2 regions of the Virgibacillus sp. Bac332 genome follow, and region 1 is predicted to be linked to the other one. Evidence: riboswitches for the same ligand, from Rfam matches in the RefSeq annotation. Region 1 holds a riboswitch; the other holds the start of a gene.
The links. Region 1 has a riboswitch for FMN ahead of D9782_RS20050 (ECF transporter S component). Riboswitches for the same ligand answer to the same signal wherever they lie in the genome.

Region 1 (9,359 bases):
TGAAAACGGTAACTATTCGCTTACAGCTTATGAAGGAACATATACACTAAAAGTAGTGTCTAGCGGTTATCATGGTACGGAAGTTGAAGTTTCTCTAGCGGATAGCGATACGACAGCAGATGTCGAGTTAGAACCATTCTATACGGTTCCTGGTGGAGAAATAGCATATGATGATGGTACACCAGAAAATGCTCGTGCATTTTATGATGCTTTCAATGGTTGGGCAGTGAAAATGTCTCTTCCTGAAGGAGAAGAAGCTGGGGTAGTTGATTCTGGTGTATTCAAATTCTGGGATGAAGAGTTCCCTAACCCTGGTGGAACTGCATTCCAAGTAGAAGTTTGGGATGCTTCAGGACCAGACGGTGCTCCGGGTGAAAAACTTGCTGGACCATTTGACGCAGAGGCAAATCGCGATAAAGATGCATGGACGGTAGTTGATCTTTCTGAGCATGGAATTACTGTAGATGGTGATTTCTATATGGTATATATCCAAACTGCTCCAAATACAGGTGCTCCAGGTCTAGCTACAGATGAAAGCAGTCCTAATGCTGAACGCAGCTACCAATTAGTAGGAGGGGCTTGGTCTAAATCTCCTGCTAATGAAGGAAATTACATGATTCGCGCTCGTGTAAACTATGAGGTGGAGGAACCTGTCATTACTTCTCCAGCTGAAGATATGATTACAAACGAAACGGAATTGACTGTTGAAGGTACTGCTTCACCAACAACGACCGTTCAATTAATGAATAATGGAGAAGAAGCCGGTACTGCTGAAATTGGTGATGATGGTTCATTTGCTATTCCGGTAGAATTGATGGAAGGAGCGAATGAATTAACTGCTGTATCATTACTTGATGGTACTCCAACAGGTGAATCTGATCCTGTAACTGTAACGTTGGATACAGAGTCTCCTGAATTAACGATAGACAGCCCTAAGGATGGAGAGAAATCTAATCGTGAAACCGTAACTGTAGAAGGTTCAGTTTCTGATACCAACCTAGATTTCGTGGAAGTGAATGGGCAAGAAGCGGCTGTTGAAGATGGCATGTATTCTAAACGAATACTTTTAGAAAACGGAGAAAATGAAATTGAAGTAATTGCTCATGATTTAGCAGGCAATACGTCCACTGAATCTGTTACTATTGATGTAGATTTCACTGCACCAGAAATTGAGAATCTGACTCCTGAGGAAGATGTTACACTTGAAGCAGGTGAGACGGTGAAATTTGAATTTGATAGTGAACCCGGGCTTAGAGCGACGTACTTTATTCATATGCCATTGACCAATACGGTTATGAACGCTACGGAGCTTCCAATGATGGAAACATCAGATGGACATTATGTAGGTTATTGGACTGCAACTAGCAATGTTGTTGCTGAAGGGGCAGTAATAGAAGTAAAGGTCGAAGATGACTATGGCAATGAAACTCGTGAGCAAGCTGAAGGTAAATTATTCATCAATGTCGAAGAATAAGCATCCTTCATAATTTCTTAGCATGTATAAATCACTTCGCTCCATTATTACTGGGGCGGAGTGATTTTTTTGTAGTCTAGGAAATTTTAACGTACTTCCGAAAGAAGTCTCCAACTTCAAGCGTGTGAAGGGCGTAGCCCAACGGTAAGGGGGAGATGAATTTCGGTTGGGTGACAGCCCAAAGGCTTTTTTTCCTTTTTTGTTCAAAGCACAACCCAACAGTGAATGATCGAAATTCATCAATGCCTATAAAAGTGCCAGTTCAAGACTTAGCAAGATGGATTTTCTTCATGTCCGTAAAAAGTTATGGAAAGAAATGTTTTGGTCAAGAAGTTTTTGTTTGTTGACGACTGGCGGTTCGCCTATTGAAATAGTATTATCACCGTTGATTCGCTCCAGTCGCTACGTTTCTAATCGGATGCTTGCGCTTTTGTTCATTCTATAGTTTAGCTGATTATTGCTTTTCCGCTAAAGTCTATACTTAATTTGATTGAAAACTTATCGATTGAGTAGGTAAACATAGATATTGCAATACGAATAAAGATAGGTTAAAATAACGGTACAACATAATATCGATTCCATCTTCGGGGCAGGGTGAAATTCCCGACCGACGGTAAGAAGCAGTTAATTGCTTTAAGTCCGTGACCCACAGCAGGCATTTTGCTGTGGCTGATCTGGTGTAAGTCCAGAACCGACAGTTACAGTCTGGATGGGAGAAGATGTCGAGCCAAGAAAAGGTGCGTTAGTTCGCACTGCTTTTTCCTAATGAATTTATGGTACCCTAAAGCCCCGGTTAGGCCGCGCTTTAGGGTTTTTCATTTGCTAACTGTTAGGCTCATATCCTTCATCACGAGATAGGAATCGATAATTGATGAAGGAGGAAAACGATGAAACGTAACATGCAATCATCAAAGCTATTAAAACTTATTATTTTATCACTTTTAGGTACCATATCTTTGCTCTTATTTTTCCTGAATTTCCCATTGCCTTTGTTGCCAGGCTATTTAAAAGTAGATTTCAGTGATGTCCCGGCATTAATGGCTTCCCTTATTTTTTCACCATTAGCTGGGGTTATTGTTGTAGCGATTAAGAATATTCTTTATTTAGCTATAAGTGGTGGTACAGATCCGGTAGGAGTTATTGCAAATTTTATGGCCGGGATTATGTTCGTCATTCCAGTATCCCTCTTATATCATAAATATAAAGGAGTCAAAAGTGTTGTTTCTGGACTAGTAACGGGAACGATCATAATGGCTCTGGGAATGAGTTTGTTAAATTATTTCATCATTCTACCTGCTTACAGCTGGTTTATGGGCTGGGAGGATATGTCAAATTCCGTTAAATGGTTCTCCGTTTACGCATATGTTCTTCCATTTAATGTAATAAAGGGTATCATCGTTGGAGCGTTATTTATCCCGTTATTTATTAAATTAAAAAGCTGGATTGAACAAAAACAAGTCCATATTGCTTCATAGAAAAAAGGGCGATTATGTAACGCCGTAGGAGTATAGAAAAACGCTCGTTTTTCTATACTCCTTTTGGTGTGCCAGGCATGTGCGCACGCTCTAGGGTTAAAGTCCCGAACGGTGAAGGTCGTCGTAGGCGTTAGCTGAAAGCAAGGGTATTCAAAGGAAGGCTTCGGAAGCGTTCCATCGTACTAGTAGAAACATTCTTTTTCAAGGAGTCTACGTAATTTGGCTGTGCTCGTATGCACATTTATTTTTATCGTTCGGGCTTTGGATTAACAATTTTAGCTTCGTACACCAACTTCAAAAGGGAGAATACACCATCGATTCTAGGCGAAATAGCAATAGCTTAAAGTTGCTTATCGATACTTGCGCAAAGGAAAATTTTCTTTATTGCTTTTTTTGTCTTTTTGAAACAATACCGATTGTGCATCTAGAAATGCATATGAGTGAGCCTTGCTCATCAGTAATCTTAATATCCCAAACCATTGTTGATTTTCCTGCATGAAGAGGGATGGCAGTAGCTGTTACTATACCGGTTCGCTTACTTTTGATATGATTCGCATTAATTTCAATGCCGAAAATAGATTCTTGCTCCATATCTGCGTGTAATGTAGCCCCAATGCTAGCAGCGGTCTCAGCAAGTGCAGCACTAGCACCACCATGTAAGTATCCAGCTGGCTGATGTGTACGTTCATCAACCGGCATCGTGACTACTACTTTATTCTTCGTCAATGTCTCAATTTCCATTCCTAATGTTTTCAGTAACGTATGGTCCATAGTATAATATCCCCTTATTAAATGTACATACTAATAACTAAAGATATCCCAAGTAAAATTCCGTAAATGGAGTTTGTTTTACCAGTTGCTGCCATTGCTGGCATCATTTCAATTGGCTCTGTCTTGCCTTTAAATTTGTTAATGACATCAACTGCTTTAATAATTCCAATAAATGTAATGAAAGACCATAGTGGGAAAATGTCTGCTATAATAAGCGTCGCAGTCGTTATGAAGGCTACAATGAACATCAATGCTAGAAAGCGGACTGCATTTTTTCTTCCCAAAAGTATAGCTAGTGTTTTCCGACCATTTTCTTTATCATTATCTAGATCACGAATATTATTAGATAGCATGATTGCGCCAATAAACAATGCTATTGGAATGGAAGCAATTAGTACCTCACCAGTGATCGTGTTTGTTTGGATAAAGTAACTAATTCCAATAATGACCGTACCCATTAGGAAACCGGAGAATAACTCACCAAGTGGTGTATAAGCTATGGGTAGAGGACCACCTGTATATAAATAACCAAATACCATACATATTAAACCGATAGCAGCTATCCACCAACTAGATTGAATACTTATATAGATACCAATTAAGATGGCAATTCCAAAAAAAGCAAGTGCTAAGCGGAGGACAGTTTTTGGATTTATTCCATCACGAACAATGGTGCCCCCGATACCAACAGAATCCTCGGTATCTAGTCCTTTAGCATAATCATAATATTCGTTGAACATATTCGTTGCCGCCTGAATTAGCATGGAGGCAATTAACATTGCGATAAATAATAATATGTTAACATGGCCTTCTCGAAAAGCAAGCATAGACCCAACAAATACTGGAACGAAAGATGCTGTCAGTGTATGAGGACGTAATAAACGCCACCATACTTGAAAACCATCCTTTTCATTCATTGCATCCTTTATATTAACTTTATTTAATGATTGCATGGTATGCTCCTCCTGTTTTTGTACCAATATCATATTAATGATATGGAAATTGCTATATAGTGTCAACGTTTGGGTTTGATTTTCTTGAGAAACAGTTGAAAAGAGAATAGAATAAAGATGGAAGTTTTGTCATTGTTAGTTTAACGGAGGTTTATTCAGATGATTGAAGTACAAGATAAACAACTGGAAGAGATCTTGGAAGACGCAATTAGTAGCCTTTCTATTAATAAGGTCCAGCTTTGTAGCATAACGAAAAAGATTCAACCTAAAAATCCGGTTTGTTTTTTTGAAGCAGCACGACAGATAGAGAAGGATCGCGTCTTTTGGACGAGCACAAATGATGCATTTTCTATAGCTGGCGTTGGAAATGCGTATGATATCAGTGCTAATGAAAATCGTTTTCAACATATGGAATTAAAATGGAAACAAGTAATAGATCAAGCCATTATTCATAATTCGTTTGATGTTCCTGGTACTGGATTAGTCTCATTGGGGGGAATGGATTTTGATCCTAAAAAGGACCGAACCGAGCTTTGGGGCGATTTTCCAGCTATTCAATTTACTGTTCCAGAATATATGTTAACGAAATATAAGGAAAACTATTATTTTACAATAAATGTTTTGGCTAAAAAAACGGATCATCCTATTCAATTGGCAAATCAACTACGTGATACTGAACGTTTCCTTCTCACGCCAATAAAGGCAGAGAAGGAAAAACTACGTATGTTAACTACAAAAGTCATTGCACCTGAAGAATGGAAAAAAACGGTAAAGAAAGCAACGGAAGAAATCCGCCATACATCAATAGATAAAATCGTATTGGCTAGAGAAATGCGTGTGAAATTAAATAAAAATGCTAATATTGCCACGATACTGGATCAGTTGTTAGCAACCCAATCAAACAGCTTTGTTTTTGCTTTTGAACGTAACAACAATTGCTTTATCGGCGCTACTCCGGAGCGATTAGTAAAGATTGAAAATAAACAATTGCTATCAACCTGTTTGGCAGGCACTGCTCCTAGAGGGAAATCAGAAACAGAGGATCGACAAATTAGCAATCAACTGTTCCACGATGAAAAAAATAGAGAAGAGCATGATTTTGTCGTGCAAATGATCAAAAAAGGCTTAAATAAATATTGTGTCAATGTTCATGTGCCAGAGGAGCCGACTGTTTACCCATTGAAAAATCTACAGCACTTATATACACCTGTAACGGGAAAGTTAAAAGCAGGATACAGTATTTTTGACATTGTTGAACAATTACATCCAACACCTGCTCTTGGTGGTGTTCCTCGAAATGATGCGATAACATTTATTAGAGACTATGAATTATTAGATAGGGGTTGGTATGGCGCTCCTGTAGGGTGGCTAGATAGTAATGATAATGGAGAGTTCGCAGTAGCTATACGTTCTGCTCTTATTCAAAATGATGAAGCGTCTTTATTTGCTGGATGTGGAGTTGTAAAGGACTCTATTCCTGAAGCGGAATTTGAGGAGACACGGATTAAATTCACACCTATGCTTTCTGTTTTAGGAGGAGAATCATGAACCACACCGAGACGTTAACACGCTATACAGCAAATTTCATTGATGAATTAGCAAATAATGGATTAACGGATGCTGTAATTTCACCTGGTTCAAGATCTACACCATTAGCTTTGACTTTAGCCGAACATAAACAAATTAAAGAATGGATCATCATTGATGAACGTTCTGCTGCTTTTTATGCACTGGGTATTGCTAAGAAAACCATGCGTCCAGTTGCATTAGTGTGTACATCCGGTACTGCTGCTGCAAATTACTATCCAGCTATTGTCGAAGCTTTTTACAGCAGAGTTCCATTAATTATTCTTACTGCTGACAGACCTCATGAATTACGTGATGTAGGCGCTCCTCAGGCTATAGCACAGTTGAATTTATATGGAGAATATGTGAAGTGGTTTCAGGAAATGGCGCTTCCTGAATCAACTCCAGAAATGCTGCTGTATGCCAGGAATAAGGCTGCAAGGGCTTTTTTTATGGCAAAGGAAGGAAATTGTGGACCGGTTCACTTGAATTTCCCTTTTCGTGAGCCATTGGTCGTAGATTTTCAACTAGATAATTTGTGGGGAGATACTTGTAATACGCCATACCTGCCAACCTATGACGGAAAAAAACAGCTATCACCTACACAAATAGATCAGATGCATGAAAAGTTAAAGCAAAAGAAAAAAGGTATTATTGTATGTGGACCACAGACTGATCCTAAGTTAGGTGAAGTCGTTACAAAGCTAGCTGCTAAATGGCAAGTGCCGGTTCTAGCTGACCCATTATCACAAGTTCGGTCAGGAGAACATGCTAAGGATGTCGTCATTGATGGTTACGATGCCTTCTTACGGAATGAAACAATTCGTGAACTGCTCAAGCCTGAATTTATTATTCGTATCGGTGCGATGCCAGTTTCAAAGGCATACTTATTCTATGTGAAACAGCATAAAGACATTTTACAATTTGTCGTAGAGAATGACCGTGGGTTTCGGGAGCCAGCTGGTAATAGAACTGAGTTTGTCTTTGCAGATTCTGTATTATTTTGTGAGCACCTTACCGCAAATACAGAATTAAAGTTGGACAAAGATTGGCTGTATGAATGGCAACAAACCAATCAGATAACAAAAAAACATCTACTACGTAAAACAAATAATCAGGTTACAGAAGGTGAAGCAATGCGTGGTTTACTGGATGTTATTCCAGATAACAGTAGTATATTTGTTGGGAATAGTATGGCAGTACGGGATTTAGACACCTTCTTTTTAACAACAGAAAAGCGAATTCAGGTTCTTGCTAATCGCGGTGCTAACGGCATTGATGGCGTAGTATCTAGTGGTTTAGGCGCTGCCTCGAATGGGAGTAGATTAACACTTGTCTTAGGAGATCTTTCATTTTTTCATGATATGAATGGATTGCATGCAGCGATGCATTATAAATTGGATGTTACCATTTTACTTATGAATAATAATGGTGGAGGTATATTTTCGTTTTTACCTCAAGCAAATGATAGAAAACACTTTGAGGCTTTGTTTGGTACACCATTAAATATTAATTTTGAACATGTAGTTACGATGTATGGGGGGCGCTACTTTAACCCTCAGACTGAAAAAGAGGTCAAAGAGGCGCTGCTTCAGAGCTATGCAAATATGGGTTTATCCATTATCGAAGTAAAGACAGATAGAGAAGAAAATGCAGCATGGCACCGAGAGAAATGGCAGGCAATTGAAGCTGAACTATTGAAGGGTGGGGCATAAATATTGTATTTCTCCATTAATCAATCTAACTATTGGTATGAAATTCATGGTAATGGTGAGCCAATTGTTATGCTACATGGTTTTACGGGGAGTAGTAGGACTTGGAATTATTTCGTTAATAAATGGAAAAACAAGTGGACATTAATTACCATTGATCTACCAGGACACGGAAAGACAAAGGCGAAGGAGAAGTCGATGGAGGCTTGTTGTAAGGATTTAGATGCTTTATTTAATGCATTAAAGCTTTCATCTTTTTGTTTGCTTGGATATTCAATGGGGGGAAGAACAGCTATATCTTATGCCATACATTATCCTGAAAAGATAAAAGCCTTGCTTCTTGAAAGTACATCTCCAGGCATTGATACGCTTGAAGAGAGAGTTCAACGACAAGAAAACGATAGAATATTAGCCAATAGGATCCTTGAACAAGGGCTTGATTGGTTTGTGTCATATTGGGAAAATATACCGTTATTTCAAAGTCAAACGTCGTTACCCTTAGAAATAAAGCAATCTGTTCGTTATGAACGTCACATGCAGTCAAAAACGGGGTTAGCTGACTCGCTTTTACATATGGGAACAGGTTTTCAACCATCTTGGTGGGATGCTCTAGCGCGACTTACTAAACCTGTATTGTTACTTGCGGGTGAGTTAGATAAAAAATATTGTGAACTGATGAAGGAAATGGACAATCGCTTTCCGCAATCGTTGCTAACCATTGTATCTGAAGCTGGACATGCAATTCATGTGGAGAAACCAGAGATTTTTGGTAAAATAGTATCTGAGTATATCATGGATATTTATCTGGCTGATATATGCAATTAATTTACTAATTGATTACATACTACTTTAAGGAGGAATTATCATGCCTATTCAATGGGAAAAAGTAAGAGAATATGAAGAAATAATCTATGAAAAATATAATGGCATCGCCAAAGTAACAATCAACCGTCCTGAAAAGCGTAATGCATTTACACCATTAACTGTTAATGAAATGATTGATGCGTTTGCTGATGCACGTGATGATTCAGATATTGGGGTCATTGTTTTAGCAGGTGAAGGAGAAAAAGCCTTCTGTTCAGGGGGAGACCAATCTGTACGCGGGCATGGAGGATACGTAGGCGACGATCAAGTACCTAGACTCAATGTATTAGACCTGCAACGTCTTATTCGTACGATTCCTAAGCCAGTAATTGCAATGGTGTCTGGTTACGCTATTGGTGGAGGACATGTTCTTCACGTTGTTTGTGATTTAACAATCGCAGCAGATAATGCAATCTTCGGACAAACTGGACCGAAGGTTGGTAGCTTTGATGCTGGTTATGGAGCAGGTTACCTAGCAAGGATGGTAGGACATAAACGTGCTCGTGAAATTTGGTATTTATGTCGTCAATATAATGCAGAAGAA
Region 2 (9,359 bases), 1.9 Mb from region 1:
AATTGATGTTAAGAAATACCAAAAAAACTACCACACGTCAATTAGAAGGTGGACAAGCCAAGCTTCAAATAGAAGCTGGTAGTGAAGTAGAGAGACAATTTCAGATGATTGGACTTACGGAGACCGATTTACGAATAATTCATTGTACGCAAGAATATGTCGTAGAAAATCTGGGTTTTATGGTTGATAGATTTTATCAAAATCTAGAAAATGAACCTGCTTTACTACAAATTATTAATCAACATAGTTCTATAGAAAAACTAAAGCAAACTTTAAAAAGACATATCTCGGAAATGTTTACAGGGGTAATCAATGAGGAATATTTCTCCAAACGACAACGAATCGCTTTAATACATGTACATATCGGACTTGATACAAAGTGGTACATGTGTGCCTTTCAAGACCTGTTCTTGTCATTGGTGACAATAATAGAGAAGAACATTAACTCAAAAGACGAATGTTTCCTAGCAATTCGATCCATTTCAAAAATAGTAAATTTAGAGCAACAGCTGGTATTGGAAGCATATGATGCGGAAACAGAGCGGATAAAAAAACAAGCAGAGGAACAAAAGCAATTAATACGAGAAAATGTAGCACATGCATCGGAGAATCTTGCGGCCATATCGGAAGAAACAAATGCTGCGTTCCAACAACTGAGTTCACAATCAGATGAAATTGTATTAATTGCGAATGCTGGGTCAGAGCTTTCACATTTAGCAGAGAAGCGAGCGACAAATGGTAAGCAGCAAGTAAACGAACAGAAGGAAAACATGTCGACAATTCATTATTCTATACATAAGCTTGCTAGTGAGGTGAAGGCTTTAGCAGATATATCAAAAAAAATGCAAGGAATTATTGATATTGTAACGGGGATCGCTGATCAAACAAGCCTGCTTTCTCTTAATGCTTCAATTGAGGCTGCACGAGCTGGTGAGCACGGTCGTGGATTTGCAGTCGTGGCAGAAGAAGTTCGGAAACTTGCAGATGAAACAAAAAGATCAGTCACAAATGTGTCAACCCTTATCTCGAATACAGATCAACAAGTAGAAAAATTAACTGGATCATTATATAAAATTAGCGAAGAAATCGAAAATGGAAACGATACGTTAAAAGAATCGGAAACGCATTTTGCAGAGATTGTTAATACGATGAAAAAAACCAGGATTCAAAATAATAAGATTGAAAAAGAGTTTATTTCATTTGTGAACGTATTGGATGAATTAGGTAAAGCAATGGACGAAGTGGCTTCTTCAGCAGATAATCTTACGATGATTACTAGTGAAATGCAATAGCAAGGAAGGTACTGTAATAATTACTATTTTATGGTGTGACCCATTTATTATATAACCATATATTTTTTTTTATCCCGCATATAACTGGCAGTAAGTCCCCACTTCAAGCAATCAAGTGAAACCAATATGGATAAGTGTGGATCAACTGCCAGTAAATGTCCGATTGGTTCGGGCCTAAATGGAAGTAGGTCACAAAGGCGTTGCCACAGGATGTGGCGAATGAAGCCTTTGTACGTATATGTTTTAAAAACAGATGGAAGCTTCACTTGATTTGATTACAGAAGTACGAATATCTATAGTTAAATGAATGCTTACACAACTTTAGGAAGCTATAAAGATGATGGGGGAGAAAAATATCTCCTTGCATTTTTATATAAGTATTGATAATATTTAAGCAATAATCCTTAAGGAAAGTGGAAGGATTTTGGTAGGAACTTGGCGGTGGTTTATAGGAACCAATAAATGCCCCTATAATAATAAAAAGTTACTACCGTAATAAGGAAAATATAATATAGTAGTTATTTCCTTCGGGGTCGGGTGAAATTCCCAATCGGCGGTGATGAAGTTATTTACTTCTTAGTCCGTGACCCGTGCGGCATAATGCCAAACGGTGGATCTGGTGTGACTCCAGAGCCGACAGTTAAAGTCTGGATGGGAGAAGGAATTTTTGACGCAGCATGTTAGCAAATAGGATACGTATGCTATTTGCCAACGTTTTTTTGCCATTCATATTTTCAATGGCTTATTTACGTATACATGTGGTGACGAAATTCTGTCCTCAAAGCCTCTGAAGCGAAATTCAGAGGCTTTTTTCGTAGTCTAGTAAATTTGTCCATATGGATAAATTTGGGCGTGTTGAACCGCGTCCAGCTCCAGCGCCAAGAAACGATGCGACTTCACGAATCGCCCTGCGATAAGTCATCATCGGTTCGCAAGCACAACGTGATTCCTTTATCTCCGTTGACTGGCTCTAGTCGCTACGTTTCTAATCGTGCGCTTGCGCTTTTGTTCTACTGGTTGGAAAGATAAAACCAGTATAAGTTCGATCTAGTACGCTTCAATTTTAGGAAAAAGGAGTGAAATTTATGTTTACTGGAATTATTGAAGAGAAAGGTGTCATTCGCTCCATAAAGCAACCATCTAAACAGGCAATCTTTTTAACAATTACTGCCAAAAAGGTGATCATGGATATGCACGTTGGTGATAGTGTTGCTGTTAATGGGACTTGTCTAACAGTTGCTGCATTTGATGATATTGGCTTCTCTGCTGAGGTGATGCCAGAGACAATGAAAGCTACCTCTCTAAAGGAACTGACGAAAGGGTCTGAAGTGAACCTAGAGAGGGCGATGGGAGTTAACAGTCGATTTGGTGGACATTTTGTTTCTGGCCATGTTGACGGTACTGGAACGATTATTCAGAAATATCAAAAGGAGAATGCCATTTATTATGACATTGAAGTGGATAAGGAACTAGAAAGATATTTACTAAAAAAGGGTTCGATTGCAGTCGATGGTGTAAGCTTAACACTATTTCAAGTTCGTGGGAATGTCTTTACGATATCATTAATTCCTCATACAGCTTCCGTGACTATTTTAGGAGATAAAGGCAAGGGGAGCTTGGTGAATATAGAGTGTGATATGCTCGTGAAACATGTAGAGCAATTGCTTTCCCATTCTACTGATTCAAGGAAGCTTGATCATAATTTTCTTAAACAAAAAGGTATTATCTAGGAGGTGCCATAAATGAACACAATTGAAGAGGCTATCGATCAATTAAAGACAGGGAGACCTATCATCGTTGTGGATGATGAACAGAGAGAAAATGAAGGAGATTTAGTAGCACTATCTGAACTGATCACTCCTGATACGATAAACTTTATGATCACCCACGGTAAAGGCCTGGTTTGTACATCGATTGAGTCAGAAGTAGCAGAGCGAGTTGGACTTTCTTTAATGACATCAAACAATAACGATCCGCTATCAACAGCCTTTACAGTCAGTGTAGATTATAAGGATACAACTACTGGGATAAGCGCACATGAACGCTCAACGACAATTCGTGCCTTAGTTAATAAATTTGCAATGAAAGAGGATTTTAAACAGCCAGGTCACGTATTTCCTTTAATTGCTAAGGGTGGAGGTGTTTTAACACGTCCTGGACATACAGAAGCTTCCGTGGATTTAGCAAAACTTTGTGGAGCAGCCCCATCAGGAGTTATCTGTGAAATAATTAAAGAAAACGGCATGATGGCGAGAGTGCCAGATTTAGAAAGAATGGCTGCCAAGTTTAACTTATGTATGATTTCTATTGAAGATTTAATCAATTATAGATTAATGATAGAAGAGGAGTGTAAGCAAAATGGGACATATATTGGAAGGTAATCTTGTAGGAACCGATTTAAGAATCGGTATTGTTGTAAGTAGGTTTAATGACTTTATTACTAGTAAACTTCTCGAGGGGGCTGAGGATGCCTTAATTAGACATGGTGTAGCAAAGGAAAATATTACGATTGTTTGGGTTCCTGGAGCATACGAGCTTCCATTAATTGCTAAGAAAATGGCTCTGAAAGCAGACTATGATGCCATTATTACTTTAGGAACAGTTATTCGAGGCTCGACACCTCATTTTGATTATGTTTGTAATGAAGCAGCAAAGGGGATATCTCAAGCATCCTTACAATCCGAGAAGCCAGTTATTTTTGGTGTCTTAACAACGGAGTCCATTGAGCAGGCAATTGAACGTGCTGGTACAAAAGCAGGTAATAAAGGAGCGGAAGCAGCGTTATCAGCTATAGAAATGGCAAATTTACTTCGATCATTATAAAACGATATATCAAAGCAAGTAAGCAACTTCTCAGAAATAAGAGGAGTTGCTTTGCTTATTTTGCTATTTCTCTTTCTTACTTTATTCCACATAACTGGCAGTAAGCCCCCCACCTCAAGGAATAAAGTGAAAGCAATATGGATAAGAAGGTGTTCAACTGCCAGTAAATGTCCGATTGGTTCACCTAACAATCAGTGGTGGATAAACAAAACCACCAACTGATTGAAGTTTCACTTTATCTAAAATAATATCCTTCTAACGTTGGAAAAATCCATAGGGATAGGATAAACTTGTCCGTAGAGGATTTTTTTAATTTATCCCGCATATAACTGGCAGTAAGATCCGCACTTTAAGCAATGAAGTGAACCCAATATGGGTAAGTGTGGAACAACTTTCAATAAATGTCCGATCGGTTTAAGGGCCTTTAGGTCATACCCTTGTGGTACTAACCATCCGTGGGGAAAAACAAAACCCCCCACGGATGGAAGTTTCACTTTATCCCGCATATAACTGGCAGTAAGATCCGCACTTTAAGCAATAAAGTGAACCCAATATGGGTAAGTGTGGAACAACTGCCAGTAAATGTCCGATCGGTTTAAGGGCCTTTAGGTCATACCCTTGTGGTACTAACCATCCGTGGGGAAAAACAAAACCCCCCACGGATGGAAGTTTCACTTTATCCCGCATATAACTGGCAGTAATCCGCCACTTCAAGCAATGAAGTGAACCCAATATGTAAGAGGGGGGGCAACTGCTAGTAACGTCCGATTGGTTTAAGGGCCTTTAGGTCATACCCTTGTGGTACTAACCATCCGTGGGGAAAAACAAAACCCCCCACGGATTGAAGTTTCACTTTATATATAAAAAATATGAATGATAAAAGATCTTGTGTTCACAGATATGGGGGAGATTATTATTAAGCTATTATTAGGACAATTAGTAATCATTGCTGTTGTATGGACGGGAATGGCTTTTTTCTTTTCAGAGATGGCTGAGCCAAGTAAAGTTATTTTCTACCTTGTAACTTCTTGGATGCTATTGTTAATTGTTATTATTATTAAAACATGGTTAAAGAATCGAAAGAGTTGAAGGATGATCGAGAATGCTAACCGTTGAAAATATAACGAAATCATTTGGTGATAAAATATTATTTCAATCTGTTTCCTGTATCATTGCTGCGCATGAACGAATAGGGTTAATTGGAGTAAATGGTACCGGGAAGTCTACATTCCTTAAAACAATCGCAAAACTTGAGTCACCAGAACAGGGTACGATTCAGCACGCAAAAGATTATCAAATTGAATACTTAGCCCAAGATCCAGATTTAGATGGGGATTTGACAGTGATGGAGCAGATTTATTATGGTAATTCGTTAATTATGCGTGTGATGCGCGATTATGAGCGAGCATTGCTGGATTTACAACGTGATCCAACAAGTGAAAAAGCGCAATCAAATTTGCTTGTGATGCAGCAGAAGATGGATGAGGCAAGTGCGTGGGAAGCAAATACAGCAGCCAAAACGGTCCTAACGAAGCTAGGCATTACAGAATTTAATAGAAAAATAAATGCGTTATCTGGGGGACAAAAAAAGCGAGTGGCTATTGCCAAAGCCTTAATTCAGCCTGCTGATCTCCTCATTTTAGATGAGCCGACGAACCATTTGGATAATGAGACGATTGAGTGGCTTGAGAGGTATTTACAATCATATCGTGGCTCCCTATTAGTAGTTACACACGATCGATACTTTTTAAATCGTGTGACGAATCGAATTTTCGAATTAGACAAAGGAAAGCTTTATTCGTATGAAGGGAATTATGAGATTTTTTTAGAAAAAAAGGCAGAGCGTGAAGCGCTGGAGAGAAGTAATGAGATGAAGCATAAAAATACGCTACGCAGGGAGTTAGCGTGGTTAAAGCGTGGAGCTAAAGCTCGTTCGACAAAGCAAAAAGCAAGAATTGATCGTGTTCATGAGATGAAGGAAAAAACATTTGACACGAATGAGCAAGCCATTGATGTACCCGTAGGATCTGTCCGATTAGGGAAAAAAGTAATAGAGCTGAAGGAAGTAGATAAGTCCTTTGCCAATAAACAAATCGTAACCAAATTGAATCAATTAATTGTTCCTGGAGACAGATTAGGTATTGTAGGTCCAAATGGGTCTGGGAAAACGACGTTGCTCGACTTAATGGCACAGCGTATTACACCAGATAATGGAGAAGTTATTATTGGTGAAACAGTGAAAATCGGCTATTATACACAGGGTGATGAAGAGCTTAACGGTGAAATGAGAATCATTGATTATATAAAAGAAGTAGCTGAAGTTATCCACACAAAAGACGGGGCGATTATTACAGCTGAGCAAATGCTCGAACATTTTTTATTTTCTCGAACACAACAGTGGACGTATATTCGGAAGCTATCAGGTGGAGAAAAACGTCGTCTCTATTTATTGAAAATATTAATGGAAGAACCAAATGTTTTATTTTTAGATGAGCCTACCAATGATTTAGATACGCAAACATTAAGTGTATTAGAAGAGTATCTCGATCAATTTCCTGGCGTCGTTATAACAGTTTCACATGATCGATACTTTTTAGATCGAGTGATTGACCGTTTATTAGTTTTTACGGAAAATAATCGTATAATACCTTACTATGGAAACTACACGGACTATCTAGAGAAACAGAAGGAAATACCGATGACCCAAAAGCCTGTTGAAAAAACAGAAAAAGTAAAGCCGAAGAAACAGAGGAAAAAACTTTCCTATAATGAGCAAAAAGAATGGAATGAAATTGAAGATGTTATTACAGCATTGGAAGAAGAACTGGAAAAGATCCAGGATAACATTGTAAATGCTGGAAGTGATTCAGAAAGAGTCCAAGTATTATTTAACGAACAGCAAGAGATAGAAGCCAAATTAGAGGCAAAGATGGAACGTTGGGAAGAGTTATCATTATTAATTGGTGAATAGAACCTACCTGCAATGAGGTGCATCCCTAAAGTTAGACCAAATATCTAATTGCTAGGGGTGTTTTTTGTTGTCTAGGAAAATTATAAAATATGCCCATGTGGATAAATAGGGGCGTGTTGAGCTGCGCCCAGCTCTAGCGCCCAGTAACGATGCGACTTCACGAATCGCCCTAATCTAAGTCAACATCGGCTCGCAATCTCACTGTGATTCCTTTATCACCGTTGACTCGCCAATCATCGTTTCTAATCGGGCGCTTGCGCTCTTGTTCTTTATTGTAAATCCATACATGAAAACAGCGTTTTGTATTGGATAAAGGCGCTTAATTGTTTATCTGTATAGAATTACGAAGATAAGCTTAAACTAACCTCAACGATCGTTTATTCAGGTGGTTAAAGCGTATGAGTGTAGATGAACTATATTATCAAATTTATGAATTAAAAGAAAGACTTGGCATTCTACAGGAAGAGTATTGGCATCAAACTTCTGGTCCAGATACATGGTATTTTTGGTTCAATATTGTGAGTGTAATCATTCCTTTCGTTCTATTATACTTTTTCTTGGATCGAGGGAGAGTATTTGAAATCGGTTTTTATGGTTTTGCCATACATGTCATGTGGTCTAATCTTGATAATGTATTATCGATGTATAATTATCTTATTACACCACATAGTATTTCCTACTTATTTCCAACAAGTCTTACAGTGACAACAGTTGTGCTGCCGATTGGATTTATGTTGCTCTACCAATATTGTACGAATAAAGGGAAAAATTTTTATTTATATGCTATCGTGCTTTCTGCTGGATTTGGATATGGATTAGCCTCTATTTTTATTGCTTTGGATATGTTAATTTTGCATGGAGGAATGAAGTTAACCTATATATTCTTATTGGATGTTGCTATTTCGTATCTTGCTTTTTGGCTAACCAAATTGTTCTGGTGGTTAAAAAATCATGGACCTAAAAAAACAGGCTAAGGAGTAAATCCTCCTAGCCTGTTTTTCCTTTTATTCTGTTAGTCCCTCAATGGAGATTGTTTCTACTATTCCGGTTTGATTGTCACGCATATTTGCTTCTAATTGAACTTTATCGCCTATTTGCAAGAAAATGGATCTTGGTGCTTTTCCAGAATTTACGGTATAAATAGTCGCATCATCTTTAAGTAAGAATTGAACAATTTGTTTTTTATCTTGCGTTGTTACAACAACCCGTTCAACAATACCATTTCTCTTTTCTAATGCTGCTTCTCCAGTTGATTCCACATTACTAGGATCTTGCGCCAAAGCTAAACGATAAGCCTCAAGTGTACTTCTGGCAGTATCACCAAAAACAACAAAATCGGAATCAGACGCTTTAATATATGCATAATGTTTAAATAATCCGTTTGGATCAAGGACATTTACAACCCATGTTGGATTCCCATCAATGTTGTAAAGAATTGGCATGGAACCAGTCCATTTCTTTTCAGGGAACTCTTTATTTACAATTTCCTTTGCACCCTTACTATCCATTATGCCGTTATTCTTTTCCCCGTTATAATATGTTAGTTCACCTGTTCTTGCATTAATTAAGGTGTAACCAAGTGCGGAGTCAATATTCTCTTTTGGGGAAGACATATCAGTAAAATAATGCATCTCTCCATTCTCATCAAAAATTGGTGTAACGCTTGATTCCGTACCAGATTCATTCGGAATCTTTACATCCTTTTTGCCAAAAAGGGAGTTCAGCCACCCATGAATATATTTCCCGAAATATTCATTCTCATTTGAGGCCATTTCTGAACTAATGGATCCATCAATAAATTCAGGTGCATCAGCAGCATGATATAGTTTAACATCACCTGTAACAGGATCGACTACGGCAACATGTAATTTTTCCATATCTGGCTTGTTCGTTAGTCCGATTGGTTTAAAGAGCGTTTGAACATACCAAGGCTTTCCATTTTCGTCTACTTCAATTTGTGCCTCACCACTTCGAATATAATCTGGATGCGCATTATAAATGGTACGATCAATGTTATGATGAAAGTAGCTCGAATTTGTATACTTCATATTATTTTTAATAAATTTTGGCTGGGCATTAACATCAGTAGCAGAGATAGTGAAATAACCTTCTGTCTCTTTGCCTCTAAAGTACCTCCAGAAATCAGTGAACTCTACCGGTGCAACGAACACAATGTCATCTTTAATTTTTTGCACCTGCAACTTACCTAAGTCATAATATTGTGTGTTTGGTACTACACTCATCGCCTTCTGTACTTTATTTCGAGCAAACTC

Region 2: another riboswitch for FMN. It lies ahead of ribE (riboflavin synthase); the one in region 1 lies ahead of D9782_RS20050 (ECF transporter S component).

What each region holds. Positions count from the first base shown of each region.
Region 1 covers NZ_CP033046.1:4,087,398-4,096,756, reverse strand. The annotation lists gene D9782_RS20065 (S8 family serine peptidase) at 1-1,474, shown strand, start outside; partial or broken gene D9782_RS20055 (transposase) at 1,674-1,919, shown strand; FMN riboswitch at 2,051-2,199, shown strand; gene D9782_RS20050 (ECF transporter S component) at 2,362-2,949, shown strand; gene D9782_RS20045 (hotdog fold thioesterase) at 3,331-3,720, opposite strand; gene D9782_RS20040 (1,4-dihydroxy-2-naphthoate polyprenyltransferase) at 3,738-4,673, opposite strand; gene D9782_RS20035 (isochorismate synthase) at 4,833-6,221, shown strand; gene menD (2-succinyl-5-enolpyruvyl-6-hydroxy-3-cyclohexene-1-carboxylic-acid synthase) at 6,218-7,954, shown strand; gene menH (2-succinyl-6-hydroxy-2,4-cyclohexadiene-1-carboxylate synthase) at 7,958-8,776, shown strand; gene menB (1,4-dihydroxy-2-naphthoyl-CoA synthase) at 8,817-9,359, shown strand, end outside.
Region 2 covers NZ_CP033046.1:2,138,473-2,147,831, forward strand. The annotation lists gene D9782_RS10240 (globin-coupled sensor protein) at 6-1,292, shown strand; gene D9782_RS22870 (hypothetical protein) at 1,340-1,558, opposite strand; FMN riboswitch at 1,812-1,959, shown strand; gene ribE (riboflavin synthase) at 2,378-3,022, shown strand; partial or broken gene ribB (3,4-dihydroxy-2-butanone-4-phosphate synthase) at 3,035-3,649, shown strand; gene ribE (6,7-dimethyl-8-ribityllumazine synthase) at 3,651-4,115, shown strand; gene D9782_RS10260 (hypothetical protein) at 4,989-5,204, shown strand; gene D9782_RS10265 (ABC-F family ATP-binding cassette domain-containing protein) at 5,218-7,086, shown strand; gene D9782_RS10270 (hypothetical protein) at 7,485-8,060, shown strand; gene D9782_RS10275 (DNA-binding protein) at 8,091-9,359, opposite strand, start outside.